Regions from separate parts of the Paraliobacillus sp. X-1268 genome, predicted to be linked through region 1. Evidence: riboswitches for the same ligand, from Rfam matches in the RefSeq annotation. Region 1 holds a riboswitch; the other holds the start of a gene.

What was found. Region 1 has a riboswitch for FMN ahead of ribD (bifunctional diaminohydroxyphosphoribosylaminopyrimidine deaminase/5-amino-6-(5-phosphoribosylamino)uracil reductase RibD). Riboswitches for the same ligand answer to the same signal wherever they lie in the genome.
Region 2: another riboswitch for FMN. It lies ahead of D2K62_RS16700 (ECF transporter S component); the one in region 1 lies ahead of ribD (bifunctional diaminohydroxyphosphoribosylaminopyrimidine deaminase/5-amino-6-(5-phosphoribosylamino)uracil reductase RibD).

What each region holds. Positions count from the first base shown of each region.
Region 1 is NZ_QJSK01000018.1:20,167-36,965, forward strand. Features, by position in the region: gene D2K62_RS15140 (argininosuccinate synthase) at 1-684, shown strand, start outside; gene argH (argininosuccinate lyase) at 681-2,111, shown strand; gene D2K62_RS15150 (carbamoyl phosphate synthase small subunit) at 2,224-3,321, shown strand; gene carB (carbamoyl-phosphate synthase (glutamine-hydrolyzing) large subunit) at 3,314-6,541, shown strand; gene argF (ornithine carbamoyltransferase) at 6,538-7,488, shown strand; gene D2K62_RS15165 (aldehyde dehydrogenase family protein) at 7,657-9,084, shown strand; gene D2K62_RS15170 (cysteine hydrolase family protein) at 9,233-9,787, shown strand; gene murB (UDP-N-acetylmuramate dehydrogenase) at 9,887-10,810, shown strand; gene D2K62_RS15180 (GNAT family N-acetyltransferase) at 10,936-11,439, shown strand; gene D2K62_RS15185 (VanZ family protein) at 11,474-12,043, shown strand; gene D2K62_RS15190 (GNAT family N-acetyltransferase) at 12,059-12,559, shown strand; FMN riboswitch at 12,648-12,797, shown strand; gene ribD (bifunctional diaminohydroxyphosphoribosylaminopyrimidine deaminase/5-amino-6-(5-phosphoribosylamino)uracil reductase RibD) at 12,950-14,038, shown strand; gene ribE (riboflavin synthase) at 14,039-14,704, shown strand; gene D2K62_RS15205 (bifunctional 3,4-dihydroxy-2-butanone-4-phosphate synthase/GTP cyclohydrolase II) at 14,717-15,910, shown strand; gene ribH (6,7-dimethyl-8-ribityllumazine synthase) at 15,923-16,390, shown strand; gene D2K62_RS15215 (glutathione peroxidase) at 16,520-16,799, opposite strand, start outside.
Region 2 is NZ_QJSK01000024.1:4,790-21,588, reverse strand. Features, by position in the region: gene D2K62_RS16715 (isochorismate synthase) at 1-575, opposite strand, end outside; gene D2K62_RS16710 (1,4-dihydroxy-2-naphthoate polyprenyltransferase) at 886-1,833, shown strand; gene D2K62_RS16705 (PaaI family thioesterase) at 1,907-2,290, shown strand; gene D2K62_RS16700 (ECF transporter S component) at 2,431-3,018, opposite strand; FMN riboswitch at 3,168-3,308, opposite strand; gene D2K62_RS16695 (M20/M25/M40 family metallo-hydrolase) at 3,408-4,466, opposite strand; gene D2K62_RS16690 (potassium channel family protein) at 4,562-5,560, shown strand; gene D2K62_RS16685 (glucose-6-phosphate isomerase) at 5,600-6,946, opposite strand; gene D2K62_RS16680 (DUF378 domain-containing protein) at 7,153-7,392, shown strand; gene yugI (S1 domain-containing post-transcriptional regulator GSP13) at 7,441-7,851, opposite strand; gene D2K62_RS16670 (MalY/PatB family protein) at 8,261-9,430, shown strand; gene D2K62_RS16665 (superoxide dismutase family protein) at 9,457-10,029, opposite strand; gene D2K62_RS16660 (cation:proton antiporter) at 10,113-11,315, opposite strand; gene D2K62_RS16655 (cation:proton antiporter regulatory subunit) at 11,323-11,811, opposite strand; gene D2K62_RS16650 (phosphocarrier protein HPr) at 11,916-12,179, opposite strand; gene deoD (purine-nucleoside phosphorylase) at 12,442-13,149, shown strand; gene D2K62_RS16640 (biotin transporter BioY) at 13,272-13,862, shown strand; gene D2K62_RS16635 (divergent PAP2 family protein) at 14,002-14,475, shown strand; gene D2K62_RS16630 (3D domain-containing protein) at 15,331-16,017, opposite strand; gene D2K62_RS16625 (NAD(P)/FAD-dependent oxidoreductase) at 16,101-16,799, opposite strand, start outside.

The DNA of each region.
Region 1 (16,799 bases):
CCTTGGGCAGAGGCGCCAAAGGATGCATTTGATTTAACAGTTGATCCTATTGATGCACCTAACACACCTGAGACTATTCAAATTTCATTTAAAGCTGGAAAACCAGTTGCAATTGATGGAAAAGAATTTCCTTTAGATGAATTAATATTAGAATTAAATAAAATTGCTGGTAAACATGGCGTTGGACGTATCGACCATGTGGAAAACAGGTTAGTAGGAATTAAATCACGTGAAATTTATGAGGCACCAGCTGCTTTAACTTTAATTGCAGCACACCAAGAGCTTGAAGCTTTGACATTACCAAGAGAAGTAGCGCAGTTCAAACCAACAATCGAACAAAAATTAGCACAAACAATATATGATGGCTTATGGTATTCGCCATTGACAGAAGCATTACAAGCATTTATTAAAGAAACACAAACATATGTGTCTGGTACAGTGAAAGTGAAATTATACAAAGGGCAAGCACAGGTTGTTGGACGTAAATCTGAACATTCTTTATATGATATGGACCTTGCAACATATTCTAAAGGCGATGCATTTGATCATGATGCAGCACTTGGGTTTATCAAACTATGGGGTCTACCTACGCAGGTTCACGAGACTGTAACGAAGGCACAACAAAATAAGAAAGCATCCATTACGAAAACAACGATTGACGTAAAGGAAGCGGTAAAGCAATGAAACTATGGGGGGGACGATTCACAAAACCAACGAATCAATTAGTAGATGAATATACAGCATCGATTCGTTACGATCAAAAACTAGCAACTTTCGATATTCAAGGAAGTCTCGCCCATGTTGAAATGTTAGGGAAATGCGATATTATATCGTTAAAAGACGCTGAAACTATTGCCAAAGGACTAAAGGTCGTGGCTACTAAAATAGCTAATGGTGAAGCTGAACTAACTGAAGAAAATGAAGATATTCATATGAACGTGGAAAAACTATTGATTGATGAGGTAGGTGCGGTTGGTGGTAAACTCCATACCGGTCGAAGTAGAAATGATCAAGTTGCATTGGATATGCGTTTATATTTACGAGATGCAATAGTAACAGTTAGCCAGTTGTTGGTTGACTTACAACAAGCGCTATATCAACAAGCTACAAATAATTTAGACACCATATTACCTGGTTATACGCATCTGCAAAGAGCACAACCTGTTTTATTTGCTCACCACATGATGGCTTATGTCTTTATGTTGCAGCGTGATGTAGAAAGATTAGCAGATAGTTGGAAACGAGTGAACCGTTCACCGCTAGGAGCAGGTGCTTTAGCAGGAACATCATTTGCGATTGATCGTGCCTATGTGGCAGAGAAGTTACATTTTGACGGCATTACAGAAAATAGTTTGGATTCGGTAAGTGATCGTGATTTTGTTGTTGAGTTTTTAGCGGATGCATCACTGGTTTCGATTCATTTATCACGCTTATCAGAAGAACTTGTCCAATGGTCAAGTGCTGAGTTTAATTTTATTGAACTGGATGACGCATTTTGTACGGGTAGCAGTATGATGCCGCAAAAGAAAAACCCGGATGTACCTGAATTGGTTCGTGGGAAATCGGGTCGAGTTATTGGTCATTTAATGGGTATGTTAACAACCTTAAAAGGTTTGCCACTTGCATACAATAAAGATATGCAAGAGGATAAAGAAGGTATGTTTGATACAGTAGAAACGCTCAAAGGTGCTTTAGCGCTTTTTGCACCAATGATTGAAACAATGGATGTAAAAAAAGAAAATATGTATCAAGCTGTTGCCAAGGATTATTCCAACGCAACTGACTTAGCTGATTATCTAGTTGGAAAAGATCTTCCTTTTCGTGAGGCACATGCAGTGGTTGGTCAAACAGTACTATATAGTATAGAAAAACAAAAATATTTACTAGATTTATCAATAGAAGAGTTTAAGCAATTTTCAGATGTAATCGAACATGATATTTATGATGTATTAGAACCAAAAGCGGTTGTTAATGCACGAAATGTGGCTGGTGGTACAGCTCGTAATCGCGTCGAAGATCAATTGAAACAAGCTAATGCACTCTTTGACCAAAATATAGAATGGATTAATACAAAAGCACAGTTAATTGATTCATTAGCTGTCACAGATTAATAGACGAATACAATAGAAAACTAGCTGCGGCTAGTTTTTCCTTAAAAATAAAATGTATATTTATAAGTTATTCAGTATATTTATTACTTGTACGGATCTGGAGGGAGAAATCATGACAGAAGAAATAGGTTATCTTGTTTTAAATACAGGGGATGTATTGGAAGGAAAATGGCTTGGAAAACCTATTTCAAAAGAAGGTGAAATGGTTTTTAATACCGCAATGACAGGTTATCAGGAAGTAATGACTGATCCTTCTTATGCTGGACAGATTGTTACGTTAACATATCCGTTGATCGGTAATTATGGTTGTAACGATATAAGTAAAGAAAGTATCCACCCAGCATTAGCGGGGTTAATTATTTCAAATGCCTGTGATACACCAGAGCATTATCAGTCTAGCTATTCAATTGTGGAGATGATTAACACGTATGAAATTCCAGCCTTATATGGAATTGATACACGTGCATTAACGCGTATTATTCGTGAACATGGAGAAGTGTACGGTAAAATCACATCAGATATTAAAGATGTCCCGACATATTGTCAAGTTGACCCAACTATCGTTCAAAAAGTATCCGTTGATAAAATCCAACAATTGACCGCGTTACATGTACCTTCCTCCTTTTTAAGACAACATATGGTAGTAATGGATTTTGGTTATAAACACTCGATCACACAATCATTATTAGAGTTGGGTTGCGATGTAACAGTCGTTCCTTATAATACAACGCTCGAAACGATTATCTCTCTAAAACCTGATGGTATTATTTTAACAAATGGTCCAGGGGATCCTAAAAGTCTGACACCACAATTATCGACAATTAAGCAGGTTGCAGAAATGTATCCTACATTAGGGATTTGTTTAGGACATCAGTTAATTGCATTGGCATTTGGTGGCTCAACAAAACGTTTACCTTATGGTCATCGTGGTAGTAACCATCCAGTCAAAAACTTGTTAACTGGAAAAGTAGTAATAACGTCACAAAATCATGGTTACGTTGTGGACGAAGCTTCTATAAATCAGAATGAATGGAACGTTTCTTATATAAATGTAAATGATAAATCAGTCGAAGGATTAAAGCATAAGACAAAAGATGTAATGACAGTTCAATTTCATCCAGAAGCACATCCTGGGCCAATTGATACACATCATATTTTTGTTAACTTTATTGAACAGTTAAGCGTAAAAGGGGAGAAACAGCATGCCTAAGTTAGATTCTATAAAAAAAGTAATCGTGATTGGCTCTGGTCCAATCGTGATCGGGCAAGCTGCTGAGTTTGATTATGCCGGTACACAAGCATGCTTAGCATTAAAAGAAGAAGGTATTGAAGTGATACTGGTCAACAATAATCCAGCTACGATAATGACCGATGAAAATATTGCAGATAAGGTTTATTTAGAGCCACTGACACTTCTTTCTTTAACGAAGATTATTGAAAAAGAAAAACCAGATGGTCTGTTGCCTACGTTGGGTGGGCAAACAGGCTTAAATCTAGCGATGGAATTGACAGAAGCAAATGTTCTAGCAGTAAATAATGTCGAATTATTAGGTACCCCATTAGAAACAATAAAAAAAGGGGAAGACCGAGAAATTTTTAAAGCAATGATGAAAGAGATTGGTGAACCTACTGCAGAAAGTGTCTCCACTACATCTGTGGATGAAGCCATTCGTTTTGCTATGTCTGTAGGTTATCCATTGATTGTTCGCCCAGCATATACACTAGGTGGAGCTGGTGGGGGAATTGTTAAAGATGAAACAGAGCTTAGAAAAATAGTGAAAAGTGGTATGCATGCTAGTCCAATCGGCCAAGTGTTAATAGAACAAAGTGTTAAAGGTTGGAAAGAGATTGAGTACGAAGTGATGCGTGACGATAACGATACGTGTATTATCGTTTGTAACATGGAGAATCTTGATCCAGTTGGTGTGCATACGGGAGACAGTATTGTTGTAGCACCGTCCCAGACATTAAATGATTATCAATATCAAATGTTGCGTACTTCTTCGGTTAAAGTAATTCGCGAGCTCGGGGTTATTGGAGGTTGTAATATTCAGTTTGCACTTAATCCCAACAGTAATGAACACATTATTATTGAGGTAAATCCACGTGTAAGCCGTTCTAGTGCCTTGGCATCGAAAGCTACAGGTTACCCGATTGCACGTATTGCAGCAAAGTTAGCACTTGGTTATCACTTAGATGAAGTGCTAAACCCAATTACGGGAGATACGTATGCAAGTTTTGAACCGGCAATTGATTATATCGCTGTCAAAATACCACGCTGGCCATTTGATAAATTTCATCAAGCAAATCGCTTGTTAGGAACACAAATGAAAGCAACAGGTGAGGTAATGGCATTAGCTCGTAACTTCCCGACAGCAATGAACAAGGCGATACGGTCATTAGAAATTGGTTTGGATTCCCTGTACTTACCTGGGGTAGAAAAATTAACGGATCAAGAGTTGAAGCAGGCTTTAGATCTTGCAACAGATGAACGATTATTTGTAATTGCAGAAGCTTATCGTCGAGGCTATACGATTCAACAAATACATGAGATTACAGAAATTACAAAGTATTTTTTACATGAGATTGCATTAATGATCGAAATAGAAAAAGCACTTGAACAAAAAGCATGGGATAAAGTGTCTGTGCAAGACTTGAAGAAAGCGAAACAATTCGGTATATCGAATAAGCGGTTAGCTAGCTTATGGCATGTAGATACGACTGTTATCCAACAGAAATTAGAAGAAAGTAAGATATTTCCTTCTTATAAAATGGTAGATACATGTGCTGCAGAATTTTCAGCTGACACCCCTTACTTTTATAGTTCATGGAATGAAATAGATGAAGTAGAAGCGTTAACAGGGAAAAGAAGAATGGTCGTATTGGGTTCAGGACCTATTAGAATTGGTCAGGGAGTTGAATTTGATTATTGTTCGGTTCATGCGGCGATGTCGTTAAAAGACCAAAATATTGATGCTGTTGTAGTTAATAATAATCCAGAAACAGTTAGTACCGATTTTAATACGGCTGATCATTTATACTTTGAACCGTTGACAGAGGAAGATGTCCTACAAGTTGTAAAAAAAGAAAAGGCAGAAGGTGTGCTCATTCAGTTTGGCGGACAGACAGCTATTAATCTAGCAGATGGATTAGCTAAACAAGGTGTTAAGATTATCGGTACCGAATTGAGTGTAATAGAAGCAACAGAAGATCGCGATCAATTTTATCAACTATTGAAGAAATTAGATATACCCCATATACCAGGTGATACGGTAATGAGTAAAGGTGATGCGAAAGCAATGGCAGCAAAAATAGGTTATCCTATCTTAATTCGTCCGTCGTATGTTATTGGCGGGCAGGGTATGGTTATTATCGAGGATGAAGCGGCTTTAGTTGCCCATATTGATCAAATAAAAGAAAGCACAAGCCATAATCGCATTTTTCCATTATTAATAGATCGTTTTATTACTGGTAGTGAAGTAGAAGTAGATGCAATATGTGATGGAGAAGATATTTTGATTCCTGGTATTTTTGAGCACGTAGAACGAGCAGGTGTGCATTCAGGAGATAGTGTCGCAATATTTCCGGCACCAAGCTTATCGAAAACAGAGAAAGAAACGATTGAAACATATACACAGAAAATATCAGCAGCATTAAATGTAAAAGGGATTATGAATATTCAATTCGTTATTAGTGCAGATCGAAAGACCATTTATGTTTTAGAAGTAAATCCGCGTGCATCAAGAACCGTTCCTATTGCTAGTAAGGTAACCGGTGTGCCAATGATAGATTTAGCCACACGTGTGCAAATGGGAGAAAAGTTAGATGAGCAAGAATGGAAACTTGGTTTACATGAAGATGTTCCATTCTATGCAGTGAAAATGCCAGTTTTCTCAACAAATAAATTACCTGGTCTTGATCCAATAGTAGGGCCAGAAATGAAGTCTACAGGAGAAGCAATTGGTATTGGTTCAACCGTTGAGGCTGCAATGGCTAAAGCGTTTGGTTGGAAAAATGAATTTTTTCAACCAATTACGAGTGAAAAAAGCATTTATCTCTCATTAGATGAGATTAGTAATAGCCTTATTGAAGCGCTCAACGATATAGAAGGAAAGATTGTTGCTGATCAAAAAACAGCAGATCTTTTAAAAGCAAATAATATAAATGTGGAACAAGTTTTATCTGTAGAGGTAGCTACTGAAGCAAATGATGCGGAAACATTTGTTTTAGTGTGTAGCACGAAATTGGGTGAAGCACATAAACAATTACGTGAAAGCACACTACAGGCAGGTGTGATATGTCTGACAGCCTCTGAAACTTTTGTTGCATACTTAAAGGCAACCACAGGTGAGCAAGAGGCACCTTTTGCCATTAATCATTATCAATTGGATGGTAATAAACTTAATAAAAAGGAGCGTGTGTTACGATGACCGTAGCTGTAAAAGACTTACAAACACAACTGGCTGGAAGAGATTTTCTAACGCTAGCTGATTATAGTAAAGAAGAAATTACGTATTTACTTCAACTAGCCAAAGAAATCAAACAGAAGAAAAAGCAGGGTGAAGTATATCAGCCTTTACAGGGTAAAGTACTCGGCTTAATCTTTGAAAAATCTTCGACTCGTACACGCGTATCCTTTGAAGCAGGAATTTATCAACTTGGTGGAACGGGATTATTCTTAAGCTCTAAGGATATCCAGATTGGTAGAGGTGAACCAATTTCTGACACAGCAAAAGTTTTATCAGGTTATTTAGACGGTATTATGATTCGGACTTTTGCACAATCTGATGTAGAAGAATTGGCTGCTAATGCGAGTATTCCAGTTATTAATGGATTAACAGACCTCTATCATCCTTGCCAAGTGTTGGCCGATTTACAAACAATTGAAGAGGTTAAAGGTCAATTGGCTGGTTTAAAAATAGCTTATATTGGTGATGGGAATAACATGGCACATTCATTAATGTTGGGTGCCGCAACAATGGGTATGCACTTTAGCACAGCTGCTCCAGTTGGATACTTACCCAATCAATCAGTTGTTGATAAAGCAAAAGCGATTGCGAATGGAACTGACATTACCATTACATCTGATCCAATTGAAGCAATTAAAGGTGCTGATATTATTTATACAGATGTATGGGCAAGTATGGGACAGGAAAGTGAACAAAAAGCCCGTGAAAAACTGTTTGCTTCCTATCAAGTGAATACCGAATTATTACAACATGCAAAAGCTGATTATACTTTTATGCATTGTTTACCCGCCCATCGTGGTGAAGAAGTAACTGCTGAGATTATTGATGGGGATCATTCAGTAGTTTTCCAAGAAGCGGAAAATCGTTTACATGCGCAAAAAGCATTGATGGTTGCATTAATGGGATAACGATAATAGAAGTCCTGAATCACTAGATTACTAGTGATTCAGGACTTTTTTTGTATGTTTTTTAGTATTTGAATAATGTTTCAATTGTTTTATTTTGTAAACAACGGGTATAAAAGTAGTGTGAGCAATTTCAAATAAACAAGCTAAATAATATAGAGGAGAGATATCATGAAGAATCAAACACAACATTTTATTAATGGAAAATGGATTGAATCGAGCGGTTCTGAAACGATTGATGTCATAAATCCAGCTACAGAAGAAACAATCGGAACTATTAGTTCAGGAACAACGGAAGATTTAGATAAAGCTGTCAATGCAGCAAAAACGGTATTACCATCTTACTCTAAATCAACGAGAGAAGAGCGTATACAGTGGTTAGAGAATATTGTCGAAGGCTATAAAAAGCGAAAAAATGAATTAATTGAAGTCATGACAGATGAATTAGGGTCACCACTAACTGTTTCTGAAGAGGTTCACTATACCATGGGACTTAATCACTTTAGTAACGCAATTAAAGCATTGAAATCCTTTGAATTTACGGAGGACCGAGGGGGTCATACCGTTCTAAAAGAAACAATTGGTGTGAGTGGTTTAATAACACCTTGGAACTTTCCGACCAATCAGACATCAACTAAAATCGCTAGTGCAATCGCAGCCGGAAGCCCAGTCGTTTTAAAGCCGGCATCAAAAACACCATTTGCTGCAATGATTCTTGCGGATATAATTGATGAGGCTGGTCTACCTAAAGGAGCATTTAACCTTGTTAATGGTTCCGGTTCGGTTATTGGTGATGGAATCAGTACGCATCCGGATATTTCTTTTGTATCCTTTACGGGTTCTGGTGCGGTAGGTGAAAAAATAATGAAAAATGCTGCTGAATCAATCAAGAAAGTAGCACTTGAATTGGGTGGTAAATCACCGCTTATCGTATTAGAAGATGCAGATGTGGATGAAGCTGCTAAATCTGCAATCTCACATATTATGACGAATTCAGGTCAGGTTTGTTCAGCAGCAACAAGAATAATTGTCTCAAAGTCTATGAAGGATGAATTTGAAAAAAGTGTTCAAAAAATTCTACCGACGTTTCCAGTTGGTGATCCTAGAAAAGATGGTATTGCAACAGGACCATTAGTTTCTAAAGATCAATGGGATACGGTACAATCTTACATTGAAAAAGGAATGAAAGAAGCAACGCTACTTGTCGGTGGAACTGGAAAACCAGATGGACTTGAGAAAGGCTATTATGCAAAACCAACTGTATTTACAGACGTATCAAATGATTCTGTTATTGCTCAAGAAGAAATATTTGGGCCGGTAATGAGTATTATTACGTATGATGACCTCGACCATGCAATACAAATTGCCAATGACACGATCTATGGTCTAGCCGGTTATGTAGTAGGTAAAGCTCCAGAAACATTGCGCGATGTTGCTTCAAATATTAAGGCTGGTCGCATTACAGTAAATGATGCAGACACTGACTTTTTAGCACCATTTGGTGGCTATAAGCAATCTGGTATAGGCCGTGAGTGGGGTGACTTTGGAATTGAGGAATATTTAGAAGTTAAATCTGTACATGGCATGCCCTCTTTATAAAAAAGACAGTAGACAAAACCTTTAAGATAACAGGCTGTTATCTTAAAGGTTTTTTTGTATAGTGTGTTCAATATTACTTATATTTACGCTATAATTAGCTTACTGAATTTTCTAAATACCGATTTATTAAAAATATAGGAGTGTGAACATATTGACTAAACGAGCATTAATTAATGTTGATTATACAAATGATTTTGTGGCAGATGAGGGTAACTTAACTTGCGGTGAGCCAGGACAATTAATAGAAAATAAAATTGTAGGATTGACCGAACAGTTTATTGGTGCTGGTGAATATGTGGTCTTTGCTATTGATGGCCATGACGAAGAGGATACCTTTCACCCTGAAACTGAATTGTTTCCACCGCATAATATAAAAGGAAGTTCAGGTCGTGAGCTTTATGGTGAACTACAGTCTTTATATAATCAAATGAAAGATCAATCAAATGTATATTATATGGATAAAACACGTTACAGTGCCTTTGTTGGGACAGACTTAGAGATTAAATTACGGGAACGTCAAATTGAGGAATTGCATATAGTGGGCGTATGTACGGATATTTGTGTGTTGCATACGGCAATAGATGCTTATAACAAAGGTTTTGAACTTGTGATTTATCAAGAAGCGGTAGCGAGTTTTAATAAAGCAGGACATGATTGGGCACTTGAACATTTTATTAATACGCTAGGAGCAACGGTTATTTAACAGTTCCAATGAAATCCTGTTGGCTTATCATCCAAACTCCTGCTATAATTTAATGTGCAGTTTTACTATGTCATATAGACAAATTAAAGGATGATTAAAATCGTGGAAAACCATTCGATTTATCAAGATTTACTTCAACTAACAGCAGAAACTAATATTTTAATAGATGAACTTATAAAAAATCATACGTATACTAAACTAGGCGGAAAAGCAGACTTCTTTGTAACACCAGCTAGTGTAGCTGAAGTACAAGAAATTGTCAGATTCGCTAACCGCGAAAAAATCCCGTTTACCCTATTAGGGAATGGTTCTAATTTAATTGTAAGAGACGGTGGGATTCGTGGTATTGTCATGAGTCCGAAGCGTTTCACTGCTGTGAGACGAGAAGAAAACACGTTGATTGCAGAGAGTGGTGCACGCATTATAGATGTATCGAAGAAAGCATTACAAGAAAAACTTTCGGGTCTAGAATTTGCGTGTGGTATTCCTGGAACAGTTGGTGGAGCGTTATATATGAATGCTGGAGCATATGGTGGCGAAGTGAAAGATTGCCTGAAAAGGGCAGTCGTTGTTAATAAGTACGGTGAAGTAAATACACTTCAGGCTTCTGAATTAGATTTAGGCTACCGTACAAGTAACATTCCAGATAAAGAATATATCGTTTTAGAGGCGCATTTCGCTTTACAACCTGCCTCAGAAAAAGAAATTAAAGAAGTGATGGATGACTTAACTTTTAAACGAGAGTCGAAGCAGCCACTTGAATACCCTTCATGCGGTAGTGTGTTTAAAAGACCACCGGGATATTTTGCTGGTCAGCTGATTCAAGACAGTGATTTGCAAGGAAAAGGTATTGGTGGTGCGGAAGTATCGACTAAACATGCTGGTTTCATTGTTAATAAAGATAATGCGACAGCCTCAGAATACATTGCGGTAATTAAAATGGTCCAACAAACAGTAAAAAATAACTTTAATGTGGAATTAGAACGTGAAGTCCGGATTATTGGAGAAGAGCTTGGTAGGTAGAGAGTGTGTAGCCGGTGAGGTAGGAAATAAGCATAGCCATTTTAATGATGTGGGCTATGCTTATTTTTTCATAAGGGCATTTTTCATTTCCTATATTGCATAAAATATAAAAAGGATGTTTATATATGAGAATTGAATCAGAGAGGTTACGTTTTCGTTTTTATAATAAAGGTGATCTTCCATTTTTATATGCATTAGTTTCTGATCCTAAGATAGTTAGGTATATCGGGAATGGCAAACCGAAAGATAATAGTGGCGCGGAGACATTCTTAAATTGGATTCTTGATACATATGAGCGTAATCCTAATTTAGGCCTACATCTTTTAATTGATAAAAAAAGTAACAAACCGATTGGACATGCAGGTATTGTTCCGCAAACAATTAATGGAGTAAATGAGCTTGAAATAGGTTATTGGATTGCTCGGGATTACTGGCAAAAAGGGTATGGAACAGAAGCGGCATTAGCGTTAAAAGACTATGGAAAGCGGAAGTTAAAAATAGAACGATTTATTGCGCTTATTCAGCCAGGAAACATTGCTTCTCAAAAGGTAGCGAGTAAATTAAACATGGTATTAGAGAAGAGTATTATATTAGGTGGACAAGACGTCCAACTATATGTTACAACGTAAAAATGATTACTGGCTATAGGAAGGATACTTAAGAATGATCATATTAGATCCTCTAATAATATATGTATTTACTATTTTATTTTGGATATGGTTTAGAGGTAACCATTACATAAAAAACAAAAGACATTTTAACTTAATCAAAGAAATAATTATACATCTATTTTTTGTCTATTTATTAGCGGTATCTTATCTAACCATGCGACCATTTTATTTTATAAATGTACTAGCAGAAGAACGGTCTATTAGCTTTGATCTAAACCTCTTTTATAACCTATTAAATATGGCAGATGGCTATCTAATGTTCCAATTGCTTTACTCAGTAGGTAATATCATGCTATTTGTTCCATTTGGTCTTCTCACACCTATCTTATTTAGGCATACCCGGAATTTTTTTATAATACTAATTTTAGGATTCATCTTTTCATTAACAATTGAATTAACACAAGCAACTTTTACACCTACAAGGTATGGAACAGTTGATGATCTATTATTTAATTCTTCTGGAACTATTATTGGTTACATCTTATTTCTGATTATCAGGGCTACTAGTAAGAAAATAACATTACTCCGATTAAACATGAGTGTCGATAAAGGTAAAGGATGAAAAGAGGGAAATCAAATGGAAATAAGACAATTAGTAGCAGATGATGCCTCTGAATACCTTACGAACAGGCTGATTGCACTACAAGAAAATCCGGAAGCATTTGGTTCAAGTTATGAAGAGGAAAAAAACGATTCCATAGAAAAGTATATAAATAGGTTTAAATTATCGTTAGACTCCTTTACTTTTGGAGCTTTTGAACAGTCTGAGCTTATTGGTACTATTTCTTTAGTTAAGGAAACTAAATTAAAGTTAAAGCACAGAGCAAATATTGTTGCTGTTTACGTTAAACCAGAAAACAGAGGTAAGGGATTAGGTAATGCGTTACTACTAAAGGCAATTGAAAAGGCGAAAACTATAAACGAAATAGAACAACTTTATTTAACTGTTTCTGCAAAGAATAGTGCAGCCAAAAAGGTATATAAATCAATGGGGTTTGAAATATGTGGTACAGAAGAAAGATCATTAAAGTATAAGGATACCTATTATGATGCCGATCACATGGTTTTGTTCTTGTAGCAGATCGGAATAGGATCAATTGACTCTTCTTGAATTTTTTTACGTGCAATTTACATAATATCATGTTAAAATATGAACAATTGAATAGGTTTTTCTTTGGGGCAGGGTGTAAATCCCGACCGACGGTGATAGGTATGCGTAATACCTTTAGTCCGTGACCCGGAGCACATTTTGTGCGAAGGTGGATTTGGTGTGATTCCAAAGCCGACAGTGAAAGTCTGGATGGGAAAAGAAAAACAACAATAAACGTATGGAACAGGCATGCGTTTGTTTGCTAACGCTTATCAGAGCTAATCACTCTATTTAGGAGTATTAGTCTATCAAAAAAAGCCCCGGATCATCTTAAATGATCTGGGGCTTTTGTATTTCCGCTATAAGGAGTGGATACTTGTGACAAAAGAGACATACATGGATTTAGCATTATCACTTGCTACGAGCACAATAGGACAAACAAGCCCAAATCCATCTGTTGGTTCAGTCGTTGTTAAAGATGGCAGAATTATTGGAATGGGAAGTCATCTCAAAGCTGGCGAAGGACATGCAGAAGTTCTTGCCATGCAACAGGCAGGAGAAGAGGCAGAAGGTTCGGATGTCTATGTTACCTTAGAGCCTTGTGCTCACTATGGTAAGACACCCCCATGTGCAGAACTACTTGTGCAACGAAAAGTGAAAAAAGTTTATATTGCTTGTGTTGATCCTAATCCAGAAGTTGCAGGAAAGGGAATTGAAATTTTAAAAAAGGCTGGAATAGAAGTAGAAGTTGGTTTGAAGGAAGAAAGAGCGTTAAAGATAAACCAATATTTCTTTTATTATATGAAAAATAAACGACCATTTGTCACGTTAAAAGCCGCGATGACGTTAGACGGCAAAACTGCGACAGCAACTGGCGATAGCAAATGGATTACATCTGAAGAAGCGAGAGAAGATGTCCATAAGCAACGTGCAATACATGACGCGATTATGGTTGGGAGTAATACGATTAAGCAAGATGATCCACGATTAACCACTAGATTGCCCCAAGGTGGTAAAAATCCTATTCGTATTATTTTAGACACAAATTTAATGATTAATCCAGATGCTAAAATTTTAGACAATGAAGCTACCACTTGGATTATTTGTGGTAAAAACGCTGATACAAATGACTTTCAACGTAAACATGCACATGTTAAGTTAATACAATTACAAACTGAAAAACTAGAAATAACTGCTGTACTTGATATCTTAGGAGAACATGGTATTCAATCGTTATATGTTGAAGGTGGCAGTACGTTACATGGTTCTTTTGTTAGAGAAGGTTTATTTCAAGAATGCCATTGGTACATTGCGCCAAAACTATTAGCAGGAAGTGATGCAATTTCTGTTGTCGGCGGTATTTCTCCAAATAATATGAAGGAAGCAATTGATCTAGATATTAAATCGATAGAACAAGTAGGTCCTGATATTAAAATAATTGCACGACCTTTACAGGAGGGAGACTAAATGTTTACTGGGATTATTGAAGAAAAAGGTAGAATGAAGGCGGTAAAGCAACAAGCAAATAGTTTAAAACTTACGATTAATGCAGAGACTGTTTTGGCTGATGTCAAAATCGGTGATAGTATCTCAGTTAACGGTGTATGTTTAACTGTTACTAGTTTTGATACAAAAGGCTTTTCGGTTGATGTAATGCCAGAAACATATCGTTATTCTTCCTTATCAAAATCGGAAATTGGTATGCAAGTTAATTTAGAAAGAGCAATGCATGCAAATGGAAGATTTGGCGGCCATTTTGTTTCAGGTCATGTTGATACGGTTGGAGAAATTGATCGAATCTGGACAGAGGCTAATGCGCGCTATATGGCAATTTCAGTTGATAGTAAGAGTTTACCCTACTTGATGCCAAAAGGATCGGTTACAGTAGATGGAACATCACTTACTGTTTTTGATGTAACAGACGATAGTTTTGTTATTTCTTTAATTCCTGAAACGCAGAAGGCTACTATTTTAGGAGAGAAGACACTGGGAGACCGTGTCAATTTAGAGTATGACATGTTGGCAAAATATATGGAGCGACTATTAAGTACGCGTTTTGCCGAAAATAAATCTGAATCAACAAAAGAAGCATTAACAAAAGAAAAATTACAAAACTATGGTTTTATTGGATAGGAGTGAAAGATAATGCTTAATACGATACCAGAAGCACTAGAAGCATTGAAAATGGGTAAAATTATCATTGTTGTAGATGATGAAGATCGTGAAAATGAGGGTGACTTTGTTTCACTTGCTGAACATGCGACACCAGAAGTAATTAACTATATGGCAAAAGAGGGACGAGGGTTAATTTGTACACCGCTCGCGTCTTCTATTACAACAAAATTAGGTTTGGATGATATGGTATTACGCAATACAGATGCACATGGCACGGCTTTTACGATTAGTGTCGATCATGCCGATACAAAAACAGGAATTAGTGCTTATGAACGTTCACTGACTATCCAGAAATTAATTGATGAGCGATCAGTTGCGCTAGACTTTAAACGACCGGGACATGTTTTCCCTTTATTAGCTAAGGATGCGGGAGTTTTGGAACGACCTGGACACACGGAAGCTGCTGTTGATTTAGCGAGGTTGGCTGGTTCAGCACCAGCGGGTGTTATTTGTGAAATTATGCAAGAAGACGGCACAATGGCACGGTTACCAGAATTGAAAGCTATTGCCGAAAAGGAAAACATGGCGATTATATCGATTCAAGATTTAATTGCCTACCGTAAAAGATATGATAAATTAGTGGAAAAAGAAGTGGAAATTGACCTTCCAACAAGTTATGGTGATTTTAAATTAATCGCCTATACAGAAAAATGGACTAGGAAAGAACACTTAGCACTATTGAAAGGTGAAATTGGGACAGAAGACATCCCGCTTGTCAGGGTTCACTCCGAATGTTTAACAGGTGATGTATTTGGTTCTAAGCGTTGTGATTGTGGACCACAACTGGAACAAGCATTAGAAGAAATTGAAGCGGCTGGTAAAGGTATACTTATTTATATGAGACAAGAAGGTAGAGGTATTGGTCTATTAAACAAACTAAAAGCCTATAAATTGCAAGAAGAGGGCTACGATACAGTTGAGGCAAATCATCAACTTGGTTTTCCAGATGATCTTCGTGATTATGCTGTTAGCGCTCAAATGTTAAAAGATCTTGGTGTAGGTAAATTGGCGATCTTAACGAATAACCCACGTAAAATATCAAGTATGACTGAATACGGGTTAGAAGTGGTGGAGCGTAGATCTATTCAAATAGAAGCTAATAAAGATAATGAGAAATATTTAGAAACAAAAAAATCAAAATTAGGCCACCTTTTAAAGGGCTAGGAGGTAATTAGTATGGGTAAAACATTTGAAGGAAATTTAGTAGGTACGGATTTAAAGATTGGAATTGTAGTAGCGAGATTTAATGAATTTATTACGAGCAAATTATTAGGTGGAGCAGAGGATACATTAAGACGTCACGGCGTATCTGAAGATAATGTAACAATCGCTTGGGTACCAGGTGCTTTCGAAATTCCATTAGTCACAAAACAAATGGCTGCTTCAGGTAAGTATGATGCAGTAATTGCACTAGGAACTGTCATTCGTGGATCAACACCACATTTTGACTATGTATGTTCTGAAGTTACTAAAGGCGTAGCAAGTGTATCAATGGAATCGAACTTACCTGTCATCTTTGGCGTGTTAACAACAGAGACAATTGAACAAGCAATTGAACGTGCAGGTACAAAAGCAGGAAATAAAGGTGCAGACGCAGCAGTATCAGCAATTGAAATGGCTAATTTAATGCAAGTGTTAAGATAATCTAGAAAATAAGAAGAAGTGATCTGTTGATAACGATGCAGGTTGCTTCTTTTATTTTTATTATTTGTGCAATCTTTTAATGCAAAAAAGCATTGCTTTAACTTTAAAGCAACACTTTTAACATATGGACTATAATAATTCTTTAATAGCTTCTTCTATGTCTTCTGGTTCTGTTTTTGGTGCAAAGCGCTTAATAACTTTTCCTTCTTTATTAACAAGGAATTTCGTGAAGTTCCATTTTACTTGATCCGTCACCATACCTGGTGCTTCTTTTGTTAAATATCGAAATAGGGGATGGGCTGATTTACCGTTCACATCGATCTTGCTAAACATAGGAAAATTAACACCATAATTCATTTCGCAAAATTCCTGAATGTCGTCGTCTGATCCTGGTTCCTGATTCATAAAT
Region 2 (16,799 bases), on a different contig from region 1:
TTAAGAATTGGTAGCTCATGTTCTAGTTTACGTGGCGAAATAAGTATATCTTTTTGTTTTTCAATCTCGTCTCGTAACTGTTGATTCTGATCTGAGTCTTTTATTTGCAAATTAACCGTGAAATAAAAATCATCTTTGTCTTTCGTTAACAAATAAGTAGGCACGCGAAAATAGCTACCATTAAAATTATCCCATAGTGGTGTTTTGCTACTGGTAGTATCAAACGGAAAAGCACCAATCGCGATTGGACCTGTGCCAGGCTGTTCATACTCATTATAAATAATAGCTTCTTCTAAAAGCTTTTTCCATTGATTTTCAGTATTTTGATAATAATCATCATCTGCATGCATAGAAATTGCTGTTCCAGCACCAACTAAATAAAAATCATCTGGTACGCTAGCCCAAAATAAACGATTTCCTTCTAGATACTTTGCTTGTTCAAAAAAAACATGCGGATCAACTGGATCAATTTTTTCTGTGAAACTTAGCATTTGTACAGTATTGTTATTTATCTTTGCTTTTTTTATTGCCTCATCTAATAAAAGATCTAGTTGTTTTTTTTCTATTTCAATCATGTGTGCTTACCCTCCAATAATGATAGGGGTTATCTATTAAGGCATTGATCCATAATATTACGATATATCTATTCACTATTTTTATTAACTTAAAACTTTCCCCTTTTATATTTTATGCTGTTTTTCAATCTTTCTCAACAATCATGATTATTTACCAATAATTTATTATTCAATTTGATTGACACGACTTCTTTCCTTCTCTAAACTTATAATGATATTATAGATTATATTAGCGTAATTATCAGGTTTAAAGACAAGATAATAAAAAGAATTTGTGCGTTAAACGTTAGTTAGGAGAGAAATAAGGATTATGCAATCATTACAAAATAATACCATAAAATCAACTTTGAACGAAAAACCAGGTTTTCATGTATGGTGGAGGCTACTTCGTCCACATACTTTAACTGCATCTTTTGTTCCAGTATTTATCGGGAGTATGTTAGCTATACTAGATGGCTCAATTAATTTCTTGCTTTTTTCTGCCATGCTTTTAGCTGCCATGCTTATTCAAGCAGCAACGAATATGTTTAATGAGTATTACGATTATGTACGCGGACTCGATAACGAAAACTCTGTTGGAATCGGTGGAACAATCGTCCGTGATGGAATTGCAGCCAAAACTGTATTAACTCTGGCTTGTAGTTTCTTTGCATTCGCCATGTTATTAGGTGTTTATATTTGTTTAGAATCTAATTGGTGGGTTTGTGCTGTCGGTCTGTTTTGTATGTTAATTGGTTATTTATATACCGGTGGGCCATATCCAATTGCGTCCACACCGTTTGGAGAAATTGTTTCTGGATTTTTCATGGGTACAATGCTAATCGGATTTAGTTATTTCGTACAGACAATGGAAATATCAAGTGACATGCTTTTAATTTCCATTCCTGTAGCGATATTTATCGGGCTAATTATGCTTTCTAATAACATTCGTGATTTAGAAGGTGATAAAGCGAATGGTCGTAAAACAATCGCTATCTTACTTGGGCATGAAAAAGCAGGCAAATTGCTTGGCTCATTATTTTCTATTAGTTACCTTTTGACTATACTATTTATTGGTGTTGGACTTCTACCATTATGGTCAATAATTACATTACTGAGCATAAAAAAAGCGAAACAAGCTATAAATGGATTTAAAGGAAAAACCACAAACGTCGAAATGATTCCAGCTATGATAGCAACGGCACAGACGAATACAATTTACGGCTTTCTACTAGGTTTATCTTTGTTAATACAGATCTTTATTCCTTTTTCTTTATAACAAGTAGTAAATATTAAACAAAAGCAGACATTGAAATTGTGTCTGCTTTTTTCATAAGAAAGGTGGTATTTAAATGGATTTAGATGGAACATTAATGCAAGCATTGGAAATGGAAGTTATGATAAGTCAGGCAGATCTAGTTGAAATTAAAATGCCTGTTAACGAAAAAACACGCCAACCAATGGGTTATTTACATGGCGGTGCAAGTGTGGCACTAGCTGAATCAGCGGCAAGCATCGGCGCCTTATTAAATGTTGATCCGAGTAAATATAATATTTTTGGAGTTGAAATAAATGCTAATCATATAAAAAGCAAGCAGAATGGTTGGGTGATTGCTCGAGCAAAACCTGTACACATTGGTAGAACAACGATGGTATGGCAAATTGATATTATAGATGAATCAGATCAATTAATTGCTACCTCACGCTCTACAATAGGAATTGTAGAGAAACGATAATTTTTAATTGATTGAATTATTCCGTTTTATTCGTTTATCTGTGTTTTCGACCGATTCGAGCTGTGTTCGCTCGATTACAGTATACAACTGAAAAAGCTGGCCTCCCTTTTCAGGGAAAGCCAGCTTTCATTTTATATTTTTTATCCTATCATTGCCTTTTTCTGATCAATCCATGGTTTAAGCTTAATAAATAACGGAACAAAAAGCACTGCTAGAATAATTCCCTTCACGACGTTAAATGGTAAGACACCAACGATAACTGTACTTAACTTCACTGTACTACTCATTGTTTCCCAGCCCATAAACCAGCTATACGCTGGTAAAATAACAAAGTAATTTAGGACACTCATGCCTAAAGCCATCACGACAGTACCAGTTGCCAAACCTGAAACGAGACTCTTATTTCCTTTAAATTTATGATATAACATCGATACAGGAACAACGAATAACACGCCAGCGATAAAGTTTGCAACTACTCCAATTGGATCTCCAGCACCTGTAAAGATTAAATATAATAAGTTTTTAATTGCTTCGACAATTATCCCAGCCATAGGTGTAAACAATAGTGCTGCGATTAATGCCGGAACTTCACTAAAGTCAATTTTTAAATATGGTGGTAAAAAAGGTAATGGAAAGTTAATAAATAATAATACCAATGAAATTGTACCTAATAGAGCAAGAATAATTAATTTTAATAAGTTTGATGATTGCGATTTAGTTGTTTGCAATCTCAATTCCTCCTTCATCTTTATCGATTCTAATCTTGATGAAGGCAGAGCAATACTTTAGACATTATAAAAACCCTAAAACCAAATGGGGGCTTTTAGGGTTTACACATATCAAGAAATAAAGGTATATAAATATACCAAATTTTGCTCCTTATCTTCTCCCATCCAGACTTTAACTGTCGGTCCCGGATTTGCACCAGGTCCACCACTATGAAAGTGGGTCACGGACTAAAAGCGATTTAACGCTTATCACCGTCGGTCGGGAATTACACCCTGCCCCGAAGATAGAATCGATATTTAATTAATTATATTATACAATAAGTTAAAAAGTTTGTGAAGTCTTTTACATGTGTTTTTTTTCACAAAGTTCATATTTCATAAAAATACTTTTATTCATCCAAGGGATTTAAGCTTTCTTTCCCTGTCATACCTGCAATCATCGCAACTAATAAATCAATTTCTTCATCGATATCTTTAATACTCGCCGTTTCAACGGGAGAATGCATATAACGTAGCGGTAAGGAGACTAGACTCACTGGTACTCCACGACCAGTTAAGCGCATTTTGTCAGCATCTGTTCCTGTCATGCGGGGAGTCAGCTCATACTGCACGTCCATATTTAACTGTTTTGCAGTTTTCTCTAATAAGATATTCATTTTACGATTAATTGGTGCACCTTTCGCTAAAACTGGGCCACCATCTAACCGAATATCACCATGTTTGTTTTTATTAACACTTGGATAATCAGTAGCGAACGTTACATCACAAGCAATCGCCATCGTCGGTGCAATTCCTGCTGCTGCAAAATAAGCGCCACCCATGTTCGTTTCTTCATTCACTGTACTAGCCGCATAGACACCTACCTTTAAATCTTTATCAGAAAGTCTACGCAATACCTCAGCAACGATAAATGCACCTGTACGGTTATCTAAACCTCGTCCAGTTATGTACCGATCCATCAATACTTCTGGTTCGCGTTGATAAACCGCAAGATCACCAATTTGCACAAATGCTGCGATTTCTTCTTTTGATTGTGCACCACAATCTATAAAAAGATCTTCCACATCAAAGTCACCTTTTATACCACCATGATGTTGAGCGTTAACACCGATAACACCAGTGATTTTCTTGCCATAACCTAAAACATCTACCTTCATGCCAACAGCCGCTTTTGGATTAATTCCACCCATTTTATCAAAATATAAAAAACCTTGTTCATCTAAACGATTGATTACAAGTGCAATTTCATCACTATGACCAGCTAATAAAATTTTAAAATCAGCTTCTTTATTCAACACACCTATTACGTTACCTGCATGATCTGTCATGATCTCATCAGCAAAAGGCTCAACATAACGCATCCATTTTTTTTGAATCTCCATTTCCATACTTGATGGAGATGGTGTTTGTAATAGTTCCATTAAAAACTGTTGTCTCTCTTTTTCCATTTTTGTATGACCTCCTAAATAATCTATTATCATCATATCAAATTTTTTGGTAAATACTAATCTTTAACTTTAATTTTTGGATAGGAAGTGAGAAATTGCACCTTTATAAATTTTGGCAGTATTATTTTCGTTTACCTAGTTTACTACGATTACTAGCGACAGTATTCGTACTAATGTTTAGCTTTGGGCTCCTTATACACTTAATCGAACCCGAGCACTTCACTACTATTTTTGATGGGATTTGGTGGGCATTTGTAACAGGATCAACGGTTGGTTATGGTGATTATATCCCATTAAGCACATTAGGAAAAACACTTGGCATTCTTTTAATTCTAACTGGTGGAGGGGTTGTAACTTTTTATATGGCAACCATTTCGGCTACAACAATCAAACAAGAAGAGTCCCTTTCAAAAGGTGATATTACATTTAAAGGAGAAAATCATATTATCTTCATCGGTTGGAATGAACGAACAAGACAGCTACTCGAAATGATGCATAAACATCATAAGAAGGAGGAGTTTGTCTTAATTGATCATTCGCTAAATCAACTTCCCTACAAAGACCATAACCTTCATTTTATTCATGGTGATCCAACAGCTGATGAAGTCTTACAAATGGCTAACGTGCAGGCTGCTAAATATGCAATTGTGACAGCTGATCCTGCAAAAAAGGAACGTCAAGCAGATCAAACAAGCATCTTAACAACAGTAGCATTACGTGGAAACAATTCAACTATTCAAATCATCACAGAAATACTTACAAAAAGCCAGATTTCTAATGCGAAACGTGCTGGTGCAGACGCAATTATACGTTCCAATGACTTTATGAGCACCTTGTTTTATCATGAAATCTTTCGAACATCATCAGTACAACCATTCGAATTATTACTAGAAATACTATCGAATCAACAATTTTCTCAATGTGCTTTACCTGAAAAATTAGTAGGAAAAAACTTTTTAGAAGTATCCGATTACTATGTTTGCTCAGAACGCTTACTTATCGGAATAATTTCTAATGGGGAAGTGCAATTAAATCCATCTTTTGAACAACCTTTAACTGAAAAAGACACACTTCTTTTGTTAGAAGGCATGTAAAAAGGCTCTCAATTTAATGAGAACCTTTTTTACTATACCTTATAATCTTTTCTCTAGTTCTTCTTTTTCTTTTTCAAACCCTGGCTTTCCAAGCAATGCGAACATATTCTTTTTATATGCCTCAACACCTGGTTGGTCAAATGGATTAACACCTAGTAAATAACCACTAATTGCACATGCTTTTTCAAAGAAATAAACAACATACCCAAATGTATAAGCATCTAATTTAGGTAAATGAACAATTAAGTTTGGTACTTGACCATCTGTGTGTGCAAGCATCGTACCCTGGTAGGCTTTTTCATTTACAAAATCAACTGTTTCACCAGCAAGATAATTTAAACCATCTAAATCTTGTCCATCTTTTTCAATCGTAATTTCAGATGGAGATTCAAGTACATGTAAAACTGTTTCAAAAATATCACGGCGACCTTCTTGTACGTATTGTCCTAATGAGTGCAAATCAGTTGAGAAGTTTGCTGAAGAAGGATAGATCCCTTTAAAATCTTTTCCTTCACTTTCACCAAATAATTGTTTCCACCATTCAGAGAAGTACTGTAATGATGGTTCATAATTAATTAACATTTCAATTGTTTTCCCTTTATTATATAACACATTACGAACAGCTGCATATTGGTAAGCAGGATTCTTATCCATATCTGGTTCACTTAAGTCCTGCTGCGCTGCTTGTGCACCTTTCATCATTGCATCGATATCAACACCACTTGCAGCTATTGGAAGTAAACCTACAGCTGTCAAGACAGAATAGCGACCGCCAACATCATCAGGAATGATAAATGATTCATACCCTTCTTCAGTAGCCAATGTTTTCAAAGCACCTTTTGCTTTATCTGTTGTTGCATAAATACGGCCTTTTGCTTCTTCCACACCATATTTTTCTTCTAAAAATTTACGGTAAATACGAAAAGCTAAAGCAGGTTCTGTTGTTGTACCACTTTTTGAAATAACATTAATCGAAACATCTTTATCTTTTAATAAATCAAATAAGTCATTCATATATTTTGAACTAATACTATTACCAACAAAAATAATCTGAGGCGTATCTCGTTGTTCTTTAGGCAACGCATTATAAAAAGAATGAGTTAACATTTCAATGGCAGCACGTGCACCTAGGTAAGAACCACCAATTCCAACTACTAACAAGACGTCAGAATCTGATTTTATTTTTTCTGCAGATTTTTTAATTCGTGCAAATTCTTCTTTATCATAATTTTCCGGAAGATCTATCCATCCAAGAAAATCACTTCCAGCTCCTGTCTGGTTATGTAACATATCATGCGCCAATTTTACCGGTTCTTTTAAATAATCTAATTCATGTGTACCGAAGAAAGATAACGCTTTATCATATTCAAAACTTACATGTGTCATTCTTAACCCTCCATTTTTTATTAACTTTTACTATACTAAATGTACCTAAAGATACCAGTTAAATCAAGTAAGAATAATAAGTAAGTGTTAGGAATGGTGACATTGTAAAGAAAAATATCTTTTATTCATTAAAAAATACTTCGCTTCGCATATTTTCGGCAAAATTAGTTAGGCTATAGAAGAATTAAAAAAAAGGAGGAGTTTATTTGAACACGATACAACGTATTACATTACTTCTTATTATAGTTGGTGCAATTAATTGGGGACTTATCGGATTGTTTCAGTTTGATTTAGTCGCTGCTATTTTTGGAGGCGGCGAACAAAGCGGTGCATTTGCACGTGTAATTTATACGCTAGTTGGTATTAGTGGGCTAGTTTGTATATCATTGTTATTTAAACCATCTGAAGAAACAGTTGGTGCTAGAAGTCCCCAACCCGAAAAATAAATATTTAAAAAAAGCCTTTCAGAATTCTGAAAGGCCTTTTTTCTTATTTTACTTTTTGTTAAAAGATTGTGAGCGTTCTTCGGACTGTTCAATCCACTCGTTTAATTTATCTTTTAATGTGTTAAAACCAGCTTCGTCTTGTTGTTGTTGCTGATATTGCTTAAAGTTTCCACCTTGAGCTTGTGCTTTACTTGGTTTTTCCTGCTGTTTCGGTGCTTCTTCTGTAGCGCGAATAGATAGTGAGTATTTATTTTTAGCTTCATCAATAGATAAGATTTTAACTTTCACTTCATTACCTACTGCAATAAACTCATTAATGTCTTTAACAAATCCGTGTGTTACTTCAGAAATATGAACCAACCCTTGAATCTGATCATTTAATGCTACAAAAGCCCCGTATGGTTGAACACCGGTTACTTTTCCATCTACTACTTGACCTTCTACAAACTTCTCTGACATGCTAACAACTCCTATTTTTTAATCTCATTGCATCTACTATTTAGACTTATGCTTGTATTTACTATTTTCCTTACACGCAATTATTAATTTTAACATAACTGTCATAAATAGCACAATATAATTTTTATAAAAATAAAAAATGAGGTTTAATATACTTATATTAAGGTAATAATAATCTATGTAAAGGTAAGACTTTCTCGTATTCCCCCTGTAAAAGCAAAGCGCTCGTTTAGGCTTTGCTTATTTTTTTGTTCACCTCACTTTAAAAACTTTTCGCAAAGTAGACCCTATGTGTAATTTAACGTGACTACTTTTCATTTTTAAATGATTTTTAAAGAATCGAAGTTTTTTCCTAATCATGATATAATTTGTAAAATATCGATATCTTTTTAAAAGGAGGAAGTTGTATATGTCATCATTATTTGAAAAGTTGCCCAAAAGAGAAAATACCCGCTCGGTAAAATGGGATAGTGTCAAAGCATTGTACGGAGCAGAAGATGTACAACCAATGTGGGTGGCCGATATGGATCTTCCCATTGCTGAACCAATAAAAGACGCATTGGTAAACAGAGCGGAACATGCAATATTTGGATACACGCTTACCGACGATAAACTAAACCAAACAGTAAAAGATTGGCTCCTTCGTCGACATAATTGGGATATTAAAAAAGAATGGATTATTTACAGTCCTGGAGTAATTCCCACTTTACATATGGCGATCTTAAACGTAACAAATCCAGGAGACAGTGTGCTAATTCAAACACCTGTTTATCCACCTTTTTATGATATTGTTAAAAGTCATGACCGCAAGTTAGTGACAAATCCACTCCAATACAAAAATGGAGCCTACGAAATTGACTTTGATGATTTAGAAACTAAATTCAAACAAGGAGTAAAAGCGTTTATTCTTTGCAACCCACATAATCCAGTAGGAAAAGTTTGGTCAAAACAGGATTTGGAAAAAATAGCTGCACTTTGTTTACAATATGACGTATTCATTTTATCAGATGAAATACATGCTGATTTAATTTATGATGGTAACGAGCATATTCCAATGGGCACTCTTTCAAAAGAAGTCAATAATCGCACAATCACGTGTATGTCACCTACCAAAACGTTTAATTTAGCTGGATTAAATGTTTCTTATGCGGTAGTTCCAGATAAGGATATTCGAGTGGCAATGCAAAAGGAATTCAGAAAATACGGCATGACAATGTTAAATGCTATGGGAATAACTGCACTCGAGGCTGCTTATACAGATGGTGAGGAATGGTTAGAGGATCTACTGACACTCTTACAACATAATCGCAACATTCTGATAGAAGCGTTTCAAGAGCGATCAGAGATAACCGCAATCCGCGCTGAGGGTACTTACCTCATTTGGCTTGATTGTACGAATATGGGGCTTACTCATACGGACTTAAAGAAATTCATGCAAGATGAAGCCAAAGTTGGTTTAAACGACGGGATTTCATTTGGTGAAGAAGGTGAAGGGTTTATGCGTATGAATATTGCAAGCCCAACAGCTTATGTACAAGAAGGTATTAACAAAATTATAGCCGCATTAGATAAAAGATAAAGAAGAAGAGTAGTACATTGGATGTACTACTCTTCTTCTTTTTTGTTTTCTGTTGGATCTGTAGGTGCTTCATCATTTTTTGCTTCTTCTACAGTAATCAATCCACAGGCAATCCGTTCTCCTGCATCACCTGCTGGTTGCGTTACACCATCATCTTGTTTCGCATGAATAATAAGTGATGTTCCATCACCTTCGAGTAAAGATTTCTGACCCTCGACTAAAGTAGCGCCACCAATAAGTAATTCAGCTTCAACTAAGCCATCATCTTCAGCCTCAATATTAGGCATATCACCTAAATGTGCACCTTCTGGAGACATTAGTCCATGCTCTTTGTTTTCTGGGTTATAATGATTTCCCGCAGATTGGAAATCAGGTGACTCACATTTAGCATATTCATGAATATGTATTCCATGTAAGCCTGGTTCTAAACCTTCTACAGAGACTTCAACTGAGACACCTTCTGGCTTTTCGGTGAGTATCGCCGTACCTATCGCATCATTTGAGCTATTATACATTGTCACTGTCAGAGGAGAATAATCATCCTGTTGACAAGCCACTAAAGCAAGTAAGCAAATCAAAAATAAACTGGATTTTTTCATCTAATAACAGCTCCTTTTCATGAAATTCGCTGATTATCAGTATATCCAGGTATGGTATTCTCTAATCAAATTGAGTTAGAAAATTAATAGATTTGTTTCTCATCTTTTGAAGTAGGAACACGTAAATCTTTTTTCTTTGGTAGCGGTTTTCCATACACCTTATTTGTTATTTTCGGAGCCCAATCAAACAAAAGCATGCCAATAAAAGCCGCACCTATAATATAAATTCCGCTTAATATTTGAGCTGTTCCTGTTGCAACTGTAGCAATAACTACTGAAAATTCACCCCTTGCGCATAAAGAAAGACCGGCTCGCAATGATACTCTTTTTGATAAGCCATACCATCTTCCACCAATTACACCGACAAGCACCTTAGAGAATACGGACCATATGAGTAAAGTCAGTAATAAAAGTGGCATCGGAAATCCTGCACCTAATTCAATAGATGTTCCAAAATATAAAAAGAAAGTCGGTAGTAAAAGATTTCGAATTGGAATAACTGCATGTTCCACTCTCTCAATCTTGCCTATTTCAGCTAACATCATGCCTGCTAAAAATGCACCTAATACTTCTGAAAGATCAAGCAATAATGCCAGTCCACCAAATGAAACAGCAATTCCTATTAGTAATGCGAATTTAAAGTCCTCGTCGTCTATTCTTTCAATAAATGTTCCAAAACGTTTGAAGAGCGTTTTACCAAGTAAAATTGCAAGTACAATAAGTCCAATAACTTTTAATAGGATAAAGGCTAAATCCGATGGAACAAATTCTCCGCCACCTACACTCATTCCAATTAAAACCGCAATAATAATTGGGGCAACTAAATCCTCAAAAATCAAGACAGCTAAAATAAATTCCGTTTCCTTATTTGCCATTCTACTTTTATCATCTAACAGTTTGGCTGTAATTGAGGAGCTTGTTGCATAAGCCACCCCACCAACTAAAAAGGCGTTAAATAAACTCATTCCAAATCCAAATGCTATAAGTGTAGACACACCAAGGCTTAAAACTACATCCAATAAACCCGATGTCCAGATTTTTTTCGCAATACTTCCAAGCCTATTTATACTAAACTCTAATCCTAATATAAAAAATAAAAGAACAATTCCAATTTCACTAACAAAGTGCAAAATTTCATTATGACTCAATTGATCAGCCAAAAGTACGCCAAATAAAATATAAAGAATAACACTTGGAAAATTTATTTTTAAACTTAAATAACCCAAATAGAATATGCCAAGTAAAACAAGACCTGCTACTAGTAAAGTTGGAAAATCACTTAGCACAACCGAATCATTCCTCTCCTTTACACAATGCTTCTAACATTGCTAATTGATCTTTTTTACCAATTGCCATCAGCACATCTCCTGGTTCTAGGATATGGTCTGCTTCCGGGATTGCAATCATCTCATCCCCTTGGACAATTCCAATAATTGTTGTACCTGTTCTATTTCGGATTTCTGATTCTTCAATTGTTTGATGTGTAATCGATGCTTTATCTGTTAAGGTGATGTAATCAATCACAATTTGTTTTTTAAACATCTTTAATTGATGTGCATTAACAGGTTGGTATGTTGCCCCCAACAATTGGGCTCCTAATTCTCTTGTTTCATCTGAAGTAAGATCCATTGCAAAATCCGCTTCATCACCGTCCACATCATCAAAAAAATATAATTCGCGCTTTCCAGTATGATGTACAATAACCACAAGCATGCTATCTTCAGCAGTCTTCAATGTGATTTTTTGGCCAATACCTGGAAGCTGCGATACAGAAACATTCATATCTCACACCTCTTATATTTTCAAAGTTATCCTTGGTTATTAGTATACCATATCAATTATTTCCCAAACAAAAAAGCTAGAATATACTCCTAGCTCCAAGTTTCTTACTCACCTAAGTGTTCTTTAATTGTATCTGAAATCCCTTGAATCGCTTGCTCTTCATCCGTACCATCTGCAGTTATTGTAACTTCTGCACCTTTAGGAACACCAAGTGACATAACACCCATAATCGACTTTAAGTTAACCGCTTTACCATTAAAATGCATTTCAACATGAGACTCATATTGTCCAGCTTTATTTACTAATAACGTTGCAGGTCTAGCGTGGATACCTGTATCATCTGTAATTTTAAATTTCTGTTCTTTCATTCTTTTCTCCTCCAATTTATAAACGTTTTCATTTATCTTTATACAAAATATTCCACTAATTAAAAACTGTGGAAGTGTTACTTAAATATATTATATACGAAAACACAATCGGAAGAAACAAAAAAACGCAATATTTATAAAACGATTTCATTTTTATTCCTCTTATATGATTAGCATAGTCACTTTTGCGAAATTTGTATTCGACTTATTGTTACGTTATTATTAATATTATATAGTGAAATGATTTATAGGAGGCAGAAAAATGAGTGTACATATTGGAGCAAAACAAGGTGATATTGCAGATAAAATCCTATTGCCAGGAGACCCATTACGCGCTAAATATATTGCAGAAACATTTTTAGATAACGCGTTTTGTTATAACGAAGTCCGTGGAATGTATGGCTATACTGGTACATATAAAGGAGAAAGAATTTCCGTACAAGGAACTGGTATGGGAGTGCCTTCAATATCTATTTATGCCAATGAATTAATGCAAAGTTACAATGTACAAAAGTTAATTCGTGTAGGTACATGTGGGGCCATTCAAAAAGATGTAAAAGTCAGAGATGTTATTCTTGCTTCAACATCTTCAACAGATTCACAAATGAATCGTATGGTGTTTAACGGCATTGATTATGCACCTACTGCGAATTTTGAACTACTTAAGAACGCATATGATACTGGTATAGAAAAAGGCTTGCATTTACGTGTAGGAAATGTCTTCACAAGTGATAGTTTTTATCGCGATAACGCTCCAGAACTATTAGAACTATTAGCAAAGTATAATGTACTAGCGATTGAGATGGAAACTACTGCATTATATACACTAGCAGCTAAATTTGATCGTCAAGCTCTTTCTGTTTTAACTGTTTCTGACCATATTATAACAGGGGAAGAAACGAGTGCAGAAGAACGTCAAACAACATTCAATGAGATGATAGAAGTTTCACTTGACGCAGCAATAAAATAGAAATCAGAAAAGGATTACGTCGTTCTCTCACGTAGTCCTTTTTTATTATCTATCGTTAACCACATAAAATTCAGGTTGACAATAGGTTGTGGATCTTTTATGATCTGTGCAGGAGGTGTCGTATGAAAAGATTAACTGCACTTGATATTACATATGGTAGTGTTTTTGTTTGTTTAATGGCAATTGGCGCAAACATAGCTATTTGGTTCCCCTTTTTAGCAATTCCGATTGGTGGCGTTTCTGTACCATTGTCATTACAAACCTTTTTTGCAATTATGGCTGGACTCTTATTAGGTAGAAAACTAGCAGTGTTATCGATATGCGCTTATATATTAATTGGTATTGCAGGTGTACCTGTATTTGCAAATATGCATGCTGGATTATTTGTTTTATTTGATTATACTGGTGGTTTTATATTATCTTATATTTTTGTAGCTTATGTAACTGGTTGGTTAACGGAAAGACAAAAAACAGTGCGATTAGGATCATCATTTAAAATTGCACTTATTGGTGTAATTATTAATTATTTAATTGGCGTTCATTACATGTATCTAGCCATGAACACCTGGCTAGGGTTAACCATTTCCTATTCGATAACTTGGCTAAGTATGATACCGTTTTTCGTAAAAGATATAGGAATAGCAATTATTGCAGCTTTTCTCATTATTAAAATAATAGATCGTATACCTAAACCAACTATTCGATCTGCCTAAAAAGCAATGCTTCTTTCTTATACAAAAAAACAGATTGATTCCGTTCAATTAATTGCTGTGCTATAATAATAGTTATAAATTTGTTAACAGCTATGAACAAATTTAAACTTAAAGGTACAAATGAAAGGATGAATATCGGTTGGCTTTGTTTGAAAATTTCCCATTGTGGGCAGCCTTAATTTCAATTATCTTCGCACAAGTGGTTAAGATTCCAATTCATTTTATTGCAACAAAAGAATTTAATCCAGGTTTAGCCTTTAGTACTGGTGGGATGCCGAGTAGTCATTCTGCAGCTGTTGCTGCTGTTACAACTGGAATTGGTATAGAGCACGGTGTGTCTTCCGGTTTGTTTGCTGCAGCTTGTGTTTTTAGTATTATTATTATGTTTGATGCTACTGGAATAAGAAGACAAGCTGGTGAACAAGCTATTATTTTAAATATGCTCGTCAAAGATTTTAATTATTTTATCGAAGAAGCTAAGGTCTGGTCAAAAAAAGAAGAATACCAGAAAAAAGAAGAGTTAAAAGAATTACTCGGGCATCAGCCCATTGAAGTTTTCTTTGGTTGTATGACAGGTATTATACTTGCACTAATAATTTATCCACTCTTTTAAAGTAAAAAGAGGTTACCTAGTATTAAATGTATAAATGTAAGGCTTAAAGATAGTTGGGATAATTATCCCAACTATCTTTTTTTATAATTTCGTAAATTTTGCAGAGTGAATTAAGAAATATTCCTTTTTAAGCAAGAAAGCCTCGCATTCAAAATTGAAGTTGATTTAGTGCTCTTTTCGTATGCATCATTGCATTTTACCTTACGTACTTGAGAGAAACTGCGACGTAACATTCTTTATATAAATTGCAATACAACAGAATTCATGCCCCGCTCCTCAAGCGAAATGGGTTCCCTTTCCGCAGGCACGGCTTCAGCTAACTCGGAAACAAAGAACGTTTCCGAGTGGATCTTCAGCCCGTGCTGTTCCTGCAGGAGTCTCGCCCATTTCGCTTGATCCGCTGGATATGCGTTAAAAGTAATACGTGGTCTACTGATCATAAATTTTAATTGTGCTTATGACAACAGCTATTCAGGTTATGCTGATTGATTGTAGCGTAGGACAGTCGACTCCTGCGGGAAAAGCAACAGCTGAAAATCCCGCAGGAAGTGCTTTTTGCTTCCGAGGAAGTTGAAGCGTTGGGTCTGCGATTACTCGACCCATCGAAAAGACTTGCCCGCGGAAAGCGACTGACCGAAGCGAAAATCAACATGGCGGTTTACGTCACAGTTGATGGTTATATCGTCGTAAGATTATTTCTGAGAAGTTGAATCATCCAGTTGAGTTAAATAATTAGTTCATTATGAAATTCCGCCAAAAAAGCCTGTATCGTAGATTCTCAAGTAATCATTGATACAGGCTTTATCTATCGATAGCTCGTTTCTCTTACTTGAAAATTCTAGCCACCGATATTCTTTAACTCTCTTTTACTTGATCTCTGAAAACTTGTAAAGATTCATTTTCATTTAAACTTTTAAGTGTTTCTTTAGCAAGTACCCCTGTTCCTTTTTCAATCAAATAAACTTCTACATCTTTCTTACCCCACTTTTGATACACATCTTCAACTGTAGGATAATATAAGTCAATTTTATTTCCCTTGATTGCTCCACCTTTATCAGCCACAACACCATATCCATAACCAGGTATATAAAGAATAGATCCTATTGGATAAACTGTTAAATCTGCAGCAATAGTAGAATATAAGTCTCTCGTTACTTCGACACCAGAATAAGTTATCCCATATTGTGGATGATCTGAAGTTTTACCAGTCGACTCAACTCCTGCTGTATAACCCGTAGCTATAACGGTTTCGCTTGGGTATGCCTCAAGATCAATCGTATCTTCTAATTTATCAGGAATTACTACCTGTTCACTAGATATATACGATTGTTTTGGTTGTTTATTATTTAATTCTTTTTTTGTTAATTCTACTTGTTTAACAGGCTGTTCTGTGATGGTTCGTGTGAGTGAATTATCATCTTCCATTCCCTCTAAAAATTCTTGTGCGGAAACATTCGTCATTGCTGTTAGCGTTGTGAGACATGCCGCAAAGAAAACAAATGTCATGCCAAATCGTCTTAAACAGGTTTTAAACCAAACCATTTTTATTACACCCTCTCTGGGTGTCAGCTTTACCAAAATGATTTGATTTTATACATTGTTTCAAAGAAAACCAGTTTATTTACTTAATGAAAGAGTTTAAACTTTCCTTTTTTGAATAAGAGCGACCAACCACCAATTTGATATAAGACTCGATTATCAATAATCTGCTTTAAAATTATTGCTTCCTTACCAAATATTTTTCTGTTATTCAGTATACTTCCGATCGCATCTTTTCTTCCTAAAGAAGCAATTGTTCCGCGGTCCTTAAAATAAAATGAATCTAATTTGGAATCACCTTTTAATAATTTCACTAAATTACTTGCACAAAGTTTAGCTTCTTGTATTGTCATTTGGGCAGTTGGAGGATATATATCACCGTCCTCAGAAAAAATCAGTGCACAATCACCTATCACAAAAACATTATCATAGCCTGGTGCTCTTAAGTCTACATTAACTTTAACACTACCCTTTTCATTTGAAATACCCGATTTCTCCATCAGTTTATTCGCACGAACACCTGCTGACCACACAAAGGTGGAAGCTGGTATCTCTTCCACTGCCCCTGCTTTTTCCACAACAATATAATCACGTTTAACCATTTTCACCTTTGTTCCTAACCGAAATTCAACACCACGCTCTTCTAAATAGTGCATCGCATATTCTCCAAGTTCAGGATCAAATCCTGGCATAACAGTCTGTTCAGCTTCAATTGCAATGATTTTTACGTTTTCCTGATCTACATCATATGTTTTACATAAAGTAGGTAGTTGATCTGTTAACTC